2 regions of the Streptomyces sp. NPDC051907 genome follow, and region 2 is predicted to be linked to the other one. Evidence: riboswitches for the same ligand, from Rfam matches in the RefSeq annotation. Region 2 holds a riboswitch; the other holds the start of a gene.
The links. Region 2 has a riboswitch for glycine ahead of gcvP (aminomethyl-transferring glycine dehydrogenase). Riboswitches for the same ligand answer to the same signal wherever they lie in the genome.

Region 1: another riboswitch for glycine. It lies ahead of gcvT (glycine cleavage system aminomethyltransferase GcvT); the one in region 2 lies ahead of gcvP (aminomethyl-transferring glycine dehydrogenase).

Annotation. Positions count from the first base shown of each region.
Region 1 is NZ_JBFAYB010000001.1:67,665-74,868, forward strand. Features, by position in the region: gene AB0M39_RS00295 (ABC transporter permease) at 1-585, opposite strand, end outside; gene AB0M39_RS00300 (enhanced serine sensitivity protein SseB C-terminal domain-containing protein) at 1,225-2,019, opposite strand; gene AB0M39_RS00305 (enhanced serine sensitivity protein SseB) at 2,087-2,857, opposite strand; gene AB0M39_RS00310 (AAA family ATPase) at 3,401-4,066, opposite strand; glycine riboswitch at 4,249-4,346, shown strand; gene gcvT (glycine cleavage system aminomethyltransferase GcvT) at 4,497-5,612, shown strand; gene gcvH (glycine cleavage system protein GcvH) at 5,674-6,051, shown strand; gene glyA (serine hydroxymethyltransferase) at 6,064-7,204, shown strand, end outside.
Region 2 is NZ_JBFAYB010000100.1:7,747-14,950, forward strand. Features, by position in the region: gene AB0M39_RS34405 (bifunctional nuclease family protein) at 1-357, shown strand, start outside; gene AB0M39_RS34410 (MerR family transcriptional regulator) at 527-1,123, shown strand; gene AB0M39_RS34415 (DNA polymerase IV) at 1,367-3,058, shown strand; gene AB0M39_RS34420 (PRC-barrel domain-containing protein) at 2,965-3,351, opposite strand; glycine riboswitch at 3,474-3,571, shown strand; gene gcvP (aminomethyl-transferring glycine dehydrogenase) at 3,772-6,657, shown strand; gene AB0M39_RS34430 (DUF5999 family protein) at 6,817-7,023, opposite strand.

The DNA.
Region 1 (7,204 bases), on a different contig from region 2:
GATGCGGACATTTGATCCGGTCAGTCCCAACAGCTCGTTGGGGAGCACCGACACCAGGGAGATGATGAAGAGCAGCTGCGGGAAGGCGAGCAGCATGTCCATCACTCGGCTGATGATCGAGTCCACCCAGCCGCCGAAGTAGCCGGCGACGATGCCGAAGACCGTGCCGAGCAGCACGGCCACCAGCGCCGCGAGGAACGCCACGAGCAGCGAGATCCGGGCGCCGTAGACGACGCGGCTGAACACGTCGCGGCCGTTGCCGGGCTCGACGCCGAGGAGGAACTCGGAGCTGATGCCGCCGAACGCCTCCTTCGGGGTGCCGAACAGCGGGTCGATCTCGTCCTGGTGGAACTCGTTGGGCGGGTGGCCGAGGAGGCTCACGATGAGCGGCGCGAAGATCGCCACGAGGATGAGGAAGATGACGACGACGCCGCCGGCGAGCGCGAGCTTGTCCCGCTTGAGGCGAGTCCAGGCGATCTGCCGCAGCGACCGCCCCTCGACGGACTTCTTGACTACGTCCGCCGCGACCTCGCCGGCTGCGGTCTTCTCCGCGTCCGCGCTCGTGTCGTGCATTGGTGCCGTCATCGTGGTGGGAACCCCTCTCGGCCGGAGGTGACCGGCCCGTACCCGCCGCTGTAGCGGCTTGGTTCACAACAGGTGGTGCACGTGGAGCTTTCGGTACGAGACGTACGTGTTAAGCGCGCCGTACACGGGGGCGAATCTCCCCTTGCTGCGGGAGTCTTCAATGGCGCTGCGATCAGCCGCCAGACCCGGCGGGGAATGGTTGCTCAAACGTGATGCGTGGTGAGGGGTTCCGTTATACGGACGCAACCGGTGGCTGAGCGGAACGCCATCTACCGTGTATGGGACGAAAGTTGACCGACGTATCGCCATGCGGACAACGGGGGTCTAACGGCGTAATGGGAGGTTACTGGTCTATACGAGGGGGGTGGGCGGGGCGAGTGCTGTCTCCCCGGTACGGCCTCCGGCCGTGTCCTCAATCGCCGGACGGGCTGGATTCTCCACCCCACCCGGCGATTTGAGGCGCATGTTCAGTCCCTGGGGGTCCCCCCGGACGACACCAAGCCCCGCCGGTGTTTCAGGCGCACACTCAGCCCCGTGGGGGTCCCCCCGGACGGAGTCTGGGGGAGATTGAGGCGCGGGGTCCGGGGCAGCGCCCCGCAAGGGCCCGCACCGCGTCAACTGGCCCCGCAAGCAACCCGACTAGCGACCCTGCGGCGGCGGGAACCCGTAGCCCCCGCCCCCCGGCGCCCCCTGCGCCCCATGCGAGTCCCGGTCGTAGAACGGCCTCGCGTTCGCCCGCAGCCACATCGTCACCGGGTCGTACTCGTCCGACATCGCCACCGTCGACACCGGCAGCCCGTCCGGCACCGCCGTGATCGACTGCTGCATCATCGCGCGCGCCGCGTCGACCGACGGCCGGCCCGTGTCGTACAGATCCAGCCCGATCGCCAGATACGGCGCCCCCAGCGCCGGCTGCACCCACGCGCGCCGCAGGGAGCGGATCGCCGAGGTCCGGTGGGCGTTCTGGGAGAGCAGGGCGTAGAAGTGCGGGATCTCGACGGCCGGTTCGGACAGCCGCAGCGGGCCCGCCGGCATCCGGTCGAGGCCCGTCGCGATGCGGCGCAGGTCGAGCCAGGGGATGCCCACGCCGCCTCCCGGCGCATGGGGGTTGAGCCAGATGCCCCAGCGGTCCGGATAGAGCGTCCGTGCGATGTCGAGTCCGCTGACCACCTCGTGCGCCCGGTTCCAGCCGGAGACGGAGAGCTCCTGGGCGGAGGTGACGCAGGGCGCGTAGCCGACCCCGTCGACCTCCATGTTTCCGTACTGCGCGTCGGGCGAGCCCGCCTGGCCGTGCCAGAGCAGCATCCAGACCTGGCCGCTCGACGGGTCGGCGATGGCGTGCAGGAGTGCCTCGTACGCGTCATAGCGTCCGGGAGTCACCTGGCGCAGCATGTGTTCGACCTGCCCGGCCGCCGCGGTGCCTGACGCGCTCACCCTGGGTCCCGCCCCTCTTCGATCGACTGCTCCAGCTTAGACGGCAGTCCTGACACCGACTTGACGACTACGCGGGCTGTCGCTGATAGAAGGGCCGGACCCGCTCAAGCATCCACTCTCCGACGGGGTCCTGCGCGACGTCCAGAAGGACGAGATTCACGGGCCAGCCCACCTGTACGCGGCCCAGCGCCCGGCCGAGCGCGTCCATGGGCGCGTTGCGGTCCGCGGCCTCCCAGGAGGACAGCTGGACGCCGATGAACAGGGTCGGGGCGTCGCCCTCGATCGAGGCCAGCGCCCGCCGGGCGCTCAGCACCACGCCCGACGCCGCGAACTCGTCGGCCGCCGCCGCGAGGAAGTCGACGGGCTCCTGCTGCCAGTCCGGCTCGAAGAGCCGCACCCGGCCGCCGCTCGCGGGCCCGTCCAGGGGGGTGCGCCCGACCCGGCACAGCTCCGCCACCGCGGGCGGCGGCAGCGGCACGCCCACGGCGCCGCCGGGGTTGACCGCGATGCCGAGCTGCGGCGGCAGTCCCCGCGCGAACTCGCGCGCAGGCGCGACGGTGAAGGACATATGGCTGCCGACGCACTGGAGGAACTGCTGCTCGGAGCTGTAGACCGGTACGTACGCCGCTCCCTCGAGCTCCATGGTCGGCAGGTCCAGATCGCGGCTGTCGGGCGAGCCGCCGTTGGGCAGAGGCACCCATACATGGCTGCGCCCGAGTACCTCGATCAGCCGTCCGCCGGCCGCGGGGCTGCCGACCGAGGCGGCCATGGTCTCTTCGAGCTCGTTCCCAGGCCAGCCGCCATAGGGATGCGGATGGGCTTGCTCCGGTGTGTGCATGTGCGGTCCTTCTCCCCCGGCCTTCCATGGATCGGCGCCACCGGCACTGGCGCCATCCGACCCTAGCGCCGTACGAACGCCGGGCGACGGCAGGCCCGCCCATAGGACGGCTCAGAGGCAGCTCCAGGCCGTCGGGAGAGGATCTCCAGGCCGACGCGTAAGCCGCTCCATGCCAGCTCAGGGCTCTGCCCAGCGGCGCCTCAGCCGCTCAGGCGCCGTAAAGCCGCCGTAGCCGCTCAGGGCTTGCCAGCACCACCCTCGGCGCCGCAAAGCCGCCATAGCCGCTCGGGGCTCCTCGGCACTGTCCCCAGCACCGCAAAGCCGCTATAGCCGCTCTGTGCCTCTCAGCACCACCCTCGGCACCTCATAGCCGCCATAGCCGCTCGGGACTCCTCAGCACTGTCCCCAGCACCGCATCGCCGCCATAGCCACTCGGGGCATCTCAGCACTGCCCGTGGCGCCCCACAACCGCCACAGCCGCCCGGAACTCCTCCGCACCGCCCCCGGCGCCCCAGCCCCAGGCGCCCCGCCCCCAGGCCGTTCCTACGGCGCGTCGAAGCCGATTCGTCCCAGCGTCGCCGCCGCGTCCCGGTCCAGCAGCACCGCCGAGGCGCACCCCTGCGGGAGCCTGCCCCGCTCGGCGTCGGAGATCAGCCGGCCGACCGCGCGGCGGTGCCGGGCGAAGGCGTAGCCGGAGACGCCCCGGCCGCGCTCCCGCTGGCCCGCGCGGGCCACGGCCGGCGACACGTCCAGCAGCACCAGATGCAGCGCGCTCCCCCGCCTGCGCGCCTCGCGCGCGAGCCAGCGGCGCACCCAGGTCTGCGTCCCGCAGTCGTGGACGACGACGCTCTCGCCCGACCGCAGCGCCCGCCGCAGCCCGGCGTAGTGCGCGATCCGCACGAGCGGGCGGTAGACGGCGTACGGCAGCATGCGGGGCATCCGGGCGTCCCACCGGTCCCGGGCGTCCTGGGAGTCGATGCCCAGGCCGCGGGCGGCGCGCCGGATCAGCGTCGACTTCCCGCTGCCGGGCAGGCCGGAGACGACCACCACGTCGCCCGGCGCGAAGTCCAGGGCGCGCGGGCTGCGCCCGACGCGGTCCCGCAGGTCGCGCAGGACCGGCGCAGCCGTTCCGAGCAGTCGGGCGGGCATACCCGGCCGAGCGGGCACCCCCGCGGTCGTCGCATAAGCCTCGGGCCCCTGCAACGTCATCAGCCTCCCCCAAGTTCGGGTCACCCCACCCTTGCCCATGAAGTGTAAAGAAACGGTAATGCGACACAACCGTTTTGCCGTCGGTCGCCCACTTCGCCGCCCCGCGATCACATTCCGGGCCGGACACCCCACTACCCCGGGATGCGTGCAATGATGTGCGCGCCAACTGCATACAGGCCGCTTGAATCCGCGCGGGAGAGTCCTGGCCACTGTGTGTGCCGGGCGCCGAAGGAGCAAGTTCCTCCCTTGAATCTCTCAGGCCCCGTACCGCGTGCGATGAGGCAGATCTGAAAAGCGAGCCGCCGTCGAGCGGCTCCACCCAAGGTGCAAGTCACGACCACCGGTACGCGTGGTCGGGACGAACCTCTCAGGTTCCGATGACAGATGGGGAGGATCGTCCTCGCCTGGCCATGCCCTGGGAGCCACATCTATGAGCACTGCCCCCCGTCTGACCGCCCTCGACGCCCTGCACCGCTCGCTGGGCGCGACCATGACCGACTTCGCGGGCTGGGACATGCCGCTTCGGTACGCCAGCGAGCGCGACGAGCACAACGCCGTCCGCACCAAGGCCGGCCTCTTCGACCTCTCGCACATGGGCGAGATCACCGTCACCGGCCCGCAGGCCGTCGCCCTGCTGGACTACGCGCTGGTCGGCAACATCAGCACGGTCGGCACGGGCCGCGCGCGCTACACGCACATCTGTCAGGAGGACGGCGGGATCGTCGACGACCTGATCGTCTACCGCCTGGGCGAGACCGAATACATGGTCGTCGCCAACGCGGGCAACGCGCAGATCGTGCTGGACGCTCTCACCGCCCGCGCCGCCGGCTTCGACGCCGAGGTCCGCGACGACCGGGACGCGTACGCCCTGATCGCCGTCCAGGGGCCCGAGTCCCCCGGCATCCTGAAGTCGCTGACGGACGCCGACCTGGACAATCTGAAGTACTACGCGGGCCTGCCGGGCACGGTCGCCGGGGTTCCCGCCCTGATCGCCCGCACCGGCTACACCGGCGAGGACGGCTTCGAGCTCTTCGTCGAGCCGCAGCACGCCGAGAAGCTGTGGCAGGCGCTGACCGAGGCCGGCGCGCCGGCCGGGCTGATCCCCTGCGGCCTCTCCTGCCGCGACACGCTGCGCCTGGAGGCCGGCATGCCGCTGTACGGGCATGAGCTGACCACCTCGCTGACCCCGTTCGACGCGGGGCTCGGCCGGGTCGTGAAGTTCGAGAAGGAGGGCGACTTCGTGGGGCGCACGGCGCTCGAGGCCGCCGCCGAGCGCGCCGAGTCGAACCCGCCGCGCAAGCTGGTCGGCCTGATCGCCGAGGGCCGCAGGGTGCCGCGCGCCGGCATGTCCGTCGTCGTGGGCGGCGAGGTCGTCGGCGAGGTCACCTCCGGCGCGCCGTCGCCGACGCTCGGCAAGCCGATCGCCATGGCGTACGTGGACGCCGCGCACGCGGCCCCCGGCAGCGCGGGCGTCGGCGTCGACGTCCGCGGCGCGCACGAGCCGTACGAGGTCGTGGCGCTGCCGTTCTACAAGCGCCAGAAGTGACGCGCTCCACACTCCCCAGCCCGTTCACCAGCACTCCCCCGCGTACAGGAGAATTCAGCTCATGAGCAACCCCCAGCAGCTGCGCTACAGCAAGGAGCACGAGTGGCTGTCGACCGCCGAGGACGGCGTGTCGACGGTCGGCATCACGGAGCACGCGGCCAACGCGCTCGGCGACGTGGTGTACGTCCAGCTCCCGGAGGTCGGCGCCACGGTGACCGCGGGCGAGACCTGCGGTGAGCTGGAGTCGACCAAGTCGGTCAGCGACCTCTACTCGCCGGTCTCCGGCGAGGTCGTCGAAGCCAACCAGCACGTCGTGGAGGACCCGTCGCTGGTGAACTCCGCGCCCTTCGAGGGCGGCTGGCTCTTCAAGGTGCGCGTCACGGACGAGCCGGGCGACCTGCTCTCCGCGAACGAGTACACCGAGTTCTCCGGCGCCTAAGGACGGATGGCCATGTCTCTTCTCAACACCTCTCTCCACGAGCTGGACCCGGACGTCGCCGCTGCTGTCGACGCCGAGCTCCACCGTCAGCAGTCCACCCTCGAGATGATCGCGTCGGAGAACTTCGCTCCGGTCGCGGTCATGGAGGCCCAGGGCTCGGTCCTCACCAACAAGTACGCCGAGGGCTACCCCGGCCGCCGCTACTACGGCGGCTGCGAGCACGTCGACGTCGTCGAGCAGATCGCGATCGACCGGATCAAGGCGCTGTTCGGCGCCGAGGCCGCGAACGTGCAGCCCCACTCGGGCGCGCAGGCCAACGCGGCCGCGATGTTCGCGCTGCTCAAGCCCGGCGACACGATCATGGGCCTGAACCTCGCGCACGGCGGGCACCTGACCCACGGCATGAAGATCAACTTCTCCGGCAAGCTCTACAACGTCGTCCCCTACCACGTCGACGACGCCACCGGCCAGGTCGACATGGCCGAGGTCGAGCGGCTCGCCAAGGAGTCCAAGCCGAAGCTGATCGTCGCCGGCTGGTCCGCCTACCCCCGCCAGCTGGACTTCGCCGCGTTCCGCCGGATCGCCGACGAGGTCGGCGCGTACCTGATGGTCGACATGGCGCACTTCGCCGGCCTGGTCGCCGCGGGCCTGCACCCCAACCCGGTGCCGCACGCCCACGTCGTGACCACCACCACGCACAAGACCCTCGGCGGTCCGCGCGGCGGCGTGATCCTCTCGACGCAGGAGCTCGCCAAGAAGATCAACTCCGCGGTCTTCCCCGGCCAGCAGGGCGGCCCCCTCGAGCACGTCATCGCGGCCAAGGCGGTCTCCTTCAAGGTCGCGGCCTCCGAGGACTTCAAGGAGCGCCAGCAGCGCACCCTGGACGGCGCGCGCATCCTGGCCGAGCGCCTGGTGCAGGCCGACGTCGGCGAGCACGGCGTCTCGGTCCTGTCCGGCGGCACGGACGTGCACCTGGTCCTGGTGGACCTGCGCAACTCCGAGCTGGACGGCCAGCAGGCCGAGGACCGCCTCCACGAGCTCGGCATCACGGTCAACCGCAACGCCATCCCCAACGACCCGCGGCCGCCGATGGTGACCTCGGGCCTGCGGATCGGCACCCCGGCGCTGGCCACCCGCGGCTTCCAGGACGAGG
Region 2 (7,204 bases):
GCGACCGCCATTGCCTTCGCCCAGCAGGGCATGGCGCCGGCGAGGCCGCTGACCCACGATCTCTTCAAGGACGTGCTGGAGGCGGTGGGCCAGGAGCTCACCGAGGTGCGGATCACCGACCTGCGCGAAGGCGTCTTCTACGCGGAGCTGGTCTTCGCCAGCGGCGTCGAGGTGAGCGCCCGGCCGTCCGACGCCATAGCGCTGGCCCTGCGCACGGGGACGCCGATCTACGGCAGCGACGGGGTGCTCGACGACGCGGGGATCGCGATTCCGGACGAGCAGGAGGACGAGGTGGAGAAGTTCCGCGAGTTCCTCGATCAGATCTCGCCCGAGGACTTCGGCACCAACAGTCAGTGACCGCCGGGCCGACGGCGCTGTGAGCGCATTCGAGTAGCCGTTCCCGGTATCGGGGCACGGGAAACCACTCTCAGGGTGATTATCACTCGGCGTGCCGAGTGTGGCGATCGTTGACGCGCCCCTGGTGACTGCCTACCGTCGAGATGGCAGGTCAAGGACGGAGGTCGGCGTGAGCAGCAGCGGCGACGGTACGGCAGGGGGCGCCACCGGACGGAGTCCGGTGGAGAGCGGGCCGTATCCGCTACACGACAGTGCGCCCGAGCCGTCCACGGAGACGGTCGGCTATCGCGGCCCGACCGCGTGCGCGGCGGCGGGCATCACCTATCGGCAGTTGGACTACTGGGCGCGCACCGGCCTGGTCGAGCCCAGCGTGCGGCCGGCGTACGGCTCCGGCACCCAGCGGCTCTACAGCTTTCGCGACGTGGTCGTCCTCAAGATCGTCAAGCGTTTCCTCGACACCGGGGTCGCCCTGCAGAACATCCGCACCGCGGTGCGGCACCTGCAGGCGCGCGGCTTCCGGGACCTGGAGCGGATGACGCTGATGAGCGATGGCGCGACGGTCTACGAGTGCTCGTCGCCCGACGAGGTCGTCGACCTCCTCCAGGGCGGCCAGGGAATCTTCGGGATCGCGGTCGGCGTGGTGTGGCGGGACGTGGAGGCGGCGCTGTCCCAGCTGCACGGCGAGCGGGTCGACACGGGCGAGACGCTGGTCGGGCACAATCCCGCGGACGAGCTGGCCAGGCGCAGACGCGACCGCGCGGTCTGAGGGCGCCTCGCTCTCTCGGGAGCGCCTGTGGTGCCGTGGCCTCCCGCGAGGGCTGGTCGGCCGGGGCATGCTCCCGTGAGGGCTCGTCGGCCGTCTGAGGGCCGCTCATGGACCGTCTCGGGGGCGCTGCGAGCGATCTCGGACTGAGTTCCCGCGGTGCTCGGGCCTGGTGTCCGCGGTGCTCGGGCGCCCCGTCCGCGGTGCTCAGGCCCGTTGTCAGTGGTCTAGGGCAGCATCGAGGGTGTGAGAACCGCGCCGACGATCCTGCATCTGGACATGGATGCCTTCTTCGCCGCCGCCGAGCAGGCGGCGAAGCCGAGTCTGCGCGGAAAGCCGGTGGTTGTCGGCGGGCTGGGGCCGCGCGGAGTCGTCGCCACCGCGTCGTACGAGGCCCGACGGTTCGGGGTGCATTCGGCGATGCCGATGGCGCAGGCCAGACGGCTCGCGCCGAACGCCGCGTATCTGGTGCCGCGCTTCTCGCTGTACCGGTCGGTGAGCGAGCAGGTGATGGAGCTGCTGGGGCGGCTGTCGCCGCTGGTCGAGCCGCTGAGCCTGGACGAGGCGTTCGTCGACCTGGAGGCCGGGGGCGCGGCGGACGACGCGCGGTCCGCGCGGGAGACAGGCGAGCGGCTGCGGGCGGACATCCGGGCGGTCACGGGGCTCACGGGGTCGGTCGGGCTCGCCGGATCCAAGATGCTTGCGAAGATCGCCTCCGAGCAGGCGAAGCCCGACGGACTGGTGCTCATAGTGCCGGGCACGGAACGGGAGCTGCTCGGGCCGATGTCCGTGCGGACGCTGCCCGGGGTCGGGCCGGCGACCGGGGAGCATCTGCGGCGGGCCGGCATGACGACGGTCGCCGATCTGGCGGAGGCGGGCGAGGACGAGCTCGTACGGCTGCTGGGCAGGGCGCACGGGGCCTCGCTGTATCTGATGGCCCAGGGGTACGACGACCGGCCCGTGGTCGCCGAGCGGGACGCCAAGTCGGTGTCGGTGGAGGACACCTTCGACGTGGACCTGCACGACCGGGTGCGGGTGCGGATCGAGGTGGAGCGGCTGGCCGAGCGGTGTGTGCAGCGGCTGCGGGCGTCCGGGCACTCGGGGCGGACCATCGTGCTGAAGGTGCGGCGGTTCGACTTCTCGACCCTGACGCGCTCGGAGACGCTGCGCGGCCCGACGGACGATCCCGCCGTGGTGCGGGAGGCCGCGGCGCGGCTGCTGGAGGCCGTGGACACGACGGGCGGGGTGCGGCTGCTGGGGGTGGGCGTGACCGGGCTCGCCGACTACACGCAGGAGGACCTCTTCGCACAGGCCGCGGCGGCTGAGGCCGAGGCTGCGGAGACGGCTGGCGGGGCTGCGGCCGCCGGGGGCGGGGAGACGGCGGAGGGCGCGTCCTCGCCCCCGGCGGCCGACGAGGCTCCCGGCGGACGGGAGAGACGCGAGGGCGGGGGAGTGGACGGCGCGGCGGCAGGCTCGGCTGCGGGTGCTGCGGGTGCTGCGGGTGCTGCGGGTGCTGCGGGCGGTGCGGGCGGTGCGGGCGACGTGGAGCCGAGCGCTCCGGAGCAGCGGCGCTGGCATGCCGGGCACGACGTACGGCATGCCGTGTACGGGGCCGGGTGGGTGCAGGGCAGCGGGGTCGGGCGGGTCACGGTGCGGTTCGAGGAGCCGTGGTCGCCGCCGGGGCGCGTACGCACCTTCCGGGTGGACGACCCCGACCTGGAGCCCGCCGATCCGCTGCCCCTGGTCAGGCCTTCCGAGGAAGCGCTGCTCGCCGGCGAGGCTGCCTCGGGCGCGCTTACGTCAGGCCCGTCCGATGATCCGGGCCCGTCCTTCGAGGAGGCGCCTCAGTCCTCCGTGCCGGCCAGCCGGCCGAAGTCCCGGTCCTTGCCGGAGGAGGGGGCGGACGTCTCGGGCGGCGCGGAGATCTCCAAGCCGTAGTGGTGGTAGAGCTGGAGCTCCTGCTCGGGGGAGAGATGGCGGCCGACGCCGAAGTCCGGAGCGTCCTTGATCAGCGAGCGCTCGTAGGGCACGTGCAGCGCGTTGTCGACGACCTTGCTGGGCTCCAGCGGCACGAACGCGTCCCGGCTGAAGATGCCGGTGCGCACAGCCGCCCATTCGGGCGCCCCGGTGGCGTCGTCGAGGTACACCTCGTCCACCGTGCCGAGCTTGGCCCCATTGCGGTCGAACGCCTTGCGGCCGATCAGGCTGCGCGGATCGATGTCGGTCTGCACGGTCCCTCCAAAAGGTCGCAATGCTCGCAATCGACTGTAAATACTACAAAAGTGCAGATCGGTGGCGTCGGCCACTTGAGCGATCGGCGAGGGAGTGCGCTGGTACCCTGGCAAACGGCTGCTGACCCCGTGCGGGAGAGTCCTCCGGTGAAACTGCCGGCGGCGCCGAAGGAGCAAATCCTCCCCGGAATCTCTCAGGCCCCTGTACCGCACGGACGAGGTCACTCTGGAAAGAAGGGCGGGCGTCGGACGGCATCCGCTCTCACCGACGGTGAAAGTCGGAGCGTTCCGCATGCGGGAAATCCCCGTGCCGGGGCCCTCCGGTGAAACTCTCAGGTTGAGATGACAGAGGGGGAGGCCGTCCGGGCATCCGCGCCGCGGTGCCCCTCGAAGGTCGTGTCAGACCAGGAGGCCTCCTTAATGACCGCCAACCGCATTCCTCTCTCCCAGTTGGAGCGGGGCACCCCGTTCGAGCAGCGCCACATCGGGCCCGACGCCGAGGCCCAGGCCAAGATGCTCGCGCAGGTGGGATACGGCTCGCTCGACGAGCTCACCGCCGCAGCGGTGCCTGATGTGATCAAGAGCGCGGAGGCCCTGAACCTCCCGGGCGCGCGCACCGAAGCCGAGGTGCTCGCCGAGCTGCGCGACCTCGCCGACCGCAACCAGGTCCTCGCGCCGATGATCGGGCTCGGCTACTACGGCACCTTCACGCCGCCGGTCATCCTGCGCAACGTCATGGAGAACCCGGCCTGGTACACCGCGTACACGCCCTACCAGCCGGAGATCTCGCAGGGGCGGCTCGAAGCGCTCCTCAACTTCCAGACCGTGGTCGCGGACCTGACCGGCCTGCCCACCTCCGGCGCGTCGCTGCTGGACGAGGGCACGGCCGCAGCCGAGGCCATGTCGCTCGCCCGCCGGGTCGGCAAGGTCAAGGACGGCGTCTTCCTGATCGACGCCGACGCGCTGCCGCAGACCATCGCGGTGATCGAGACCCGCGCCGAGCCGACCGGCGTCGAGGTCGTCACCGCGGACCTGAGCGACGGCATCCCCGCCGAGATCGCCGAGCGCGGCGTCTTCGGCGTGCTGCTCCAGTACCCGGGCGCCTCCGGCGCGGTCCGGGACATCAAGCCCGTCATCGACCAGGCCCACGAGCTCGGCGCGATCGTCACCGTCGCCGCCGACCTGCTGGCGCTGACCCTGCTCACCTCGCCCGGCGAGCTGGGCGCGGACATCGCCGTCGGCACCACCCAGCGCTTCGGCGTCCCGATGGGCTTCGGCGGCCCGCACGCCGGCTTCATGGCCGTCCGCGACAAGTTCGCGCGCAGCCTGCCCGGCCGCCTCGTCGGCGTCTCCGTGGACGCGGACGGCAACAAGGCCTACCGCCTCGCCCTGCAGACCCGTGAGCAGCACATCCGCCGCGAGAAGGCCACCAGCAACATCTGCACCGCCCAGGTGCTCCTCGCCGTGATGGCCGGTATGTACGCGGTCTACCACGGCCCCGACGGCCTCAAGGGCATCGCCCAGCGCACCCACCGCTACGCGACGATCCTGGCGGCGGGCCTGAAGGCCGGCGGCGTCGAGGTCGTGCACGGCGCCTACTTCGACACGCTCACCGTGCGCGTCCCCGGCCGGGCCGCCGACGTGGTCGCCGCCGCGCGCGAGGGCGGGGTCAACCTCCACCTCGCCGACGCCGACCATGTGTCGATCTCCTGCGACGAGACCACCGGCCGCGCGCAGCTGGCCGCGGTGTGGACCGCCTTCGGGGTCGAGGCCGACGTCGAGGCGCTCGACGCCGTCGCCGAGGACACGCTGCCCGCAGCCCAGCTGCGCGGCGACGAGTACCTCGCCCACCCGGTCTTCCACCAGCACCGCTCCGAGACCGCGATGCTGCGCTACCTGCGCAAGCTCGCCGACCGCGACTACGCGCTGGACCGCGGCATGATCCCGCTCGGCTCCTGCACGATGAAGCTGAACGCGACCACCGAGATGGAGCCGGTCACCTGGCCGGAGTTCGGCGCCATGCACCCGTTCGCGCCGGTCGAGCAGGCCGGCGGATACCTCACGCTCATCCACGAGCTGGAGGAACGTCTCTGCGAGGTCACCGGCTACGACCGCGTGTCCATCCAGCCCAACGCCGGCTCGCAGGGCGAGCTCGCGGGCCTGCTCGCCGTGCGCGCGTACCACCGCGCCAACGGCGACGACCAGCGCACCGTCTGCCTCATCCCCTCCTCCGCGCACGGCACCAACGCCGCCAGCGCCGTGATGGCGGGCATGAAGGTCGTCGTGGTGAAGACCGCCGACGACGGCGAGATCGACGTCGAGGACCTGCGCGCCAAGATCGAGCAGTACCGCGACGAGCTGTCCGTGCTCATGATCACGTACCCCTCGACGCACGGCGTGTTCGAGGAGCACGTCGCCGACATCTGTGCGCAGGTGCACGAGGCCGGCGGCCAGGTGTACGTCGACGGCGCGAACCTCAACGCGCTGGTCGGCCTCGCCAAGCCGGGCAAGTTCGGCGGCGACGTCTCGCACCTGAACCTGCACAAGACCTTCTGCATCCCGCACGGCGGCGGCGGCCCGGGCGTCGGCCCGGTGGGCGTGCGCGCGCACCTCGCGCCGTACCTGCCCAACCACCCGCTCCAGCCGACCGCGGGCCCGGAGACGGGCGTGGGGCCGATCTCGGCCGCTCCCTGGGGCTCGGCCGGCATCCTGCCGATCTCGTGGGCGTACGTCCGCCTGATGGGCGGCGAGGGCCTCAAGCGCGCGACGCAGGTCGCGGTGCTCGCGGCCAACTACATCGCCAAGCGCCTGGAGCCGCACTACCCGGTGCTCTACACCGGTCCGGCCGGTCTGGTCGCGCACGAGTGCATCGTCGACCTGCGGCCGCTGTCGAAGACGACCGGCGTGAGCGTCGACGACATCGCCAAGCGGCTGATCGACTATGGCTTCCACGCGCCCACGATGTCCTTCCCGGTGGCCGGCACGCTGATGATCGAGCCCACCGAGAGCGAGGACCTCAACGAGATCGACCGCTTCTGCGACACGATGATCGCGATCCGCGGCGAGATCGAGAAGGTCGCGTCCGGCGACTGGCCGGCCGAGGACAACCCGCTGTGCAACGCCCCGCACACCGCGGCCGCGCTGGGCGGGGAGTGGGAGCACCCCTACAGCCGTGACGAGGCGGTCTTCCCGGCCGGAGTGAGCGCCGCGGACAAGTACTGGCCGCCGGTGCGCCGGATCGACGGCGCCTTCGGCGACCGCAACCTCGTCTGCTCCTGCCCGCCGCTGGACGAGTACGACAACTGACGCGCACGGCGGACCGGCGCGTACGGCGACTGACCGGCGCGCCCTCCGCCGACGTGCGCGTCACGGCTGGCGCGTACGGGAGCCGAGCGCCTGCGGACATGCGTCGGGGCCGGTACGGAGAGCGATCTCCTTGCCGGCCCCTTGTCGTACGGACGGCGCTCAGGCGGCCGTCATCACCTGCCCGGTGCTCGTCGGCCGGTGCGGCGCGATGATCTGCCCGTCCGGCAGCAGTTCGCCGGTGTCCTCGAAGAGGAGGACTCCGTTGCACAGCAGGCTCCAGCCCTGCTCCGGGTGGTGCGCCACAAGACGCGCCGCCTCCCGGTCGGGCGAGTCGGAGGTGGGGCAGGATGGCTGGTGCTGGCACATGGGTGGGTTCTTTCGCTGCGGTGTAGTGAGTGTCCTGCGGCTCGATGAGCTGTTCATGGCCGCCCCCCGTATCTCTCGGTCCGATCCCAGTGTTGCCCCACGGGCGTCAATCCGCAGGGATTTCGCGACAGCTCTTCCTACTGGTTAGAGACGTATCACCCGGGCGGACGGTTCAACGCAA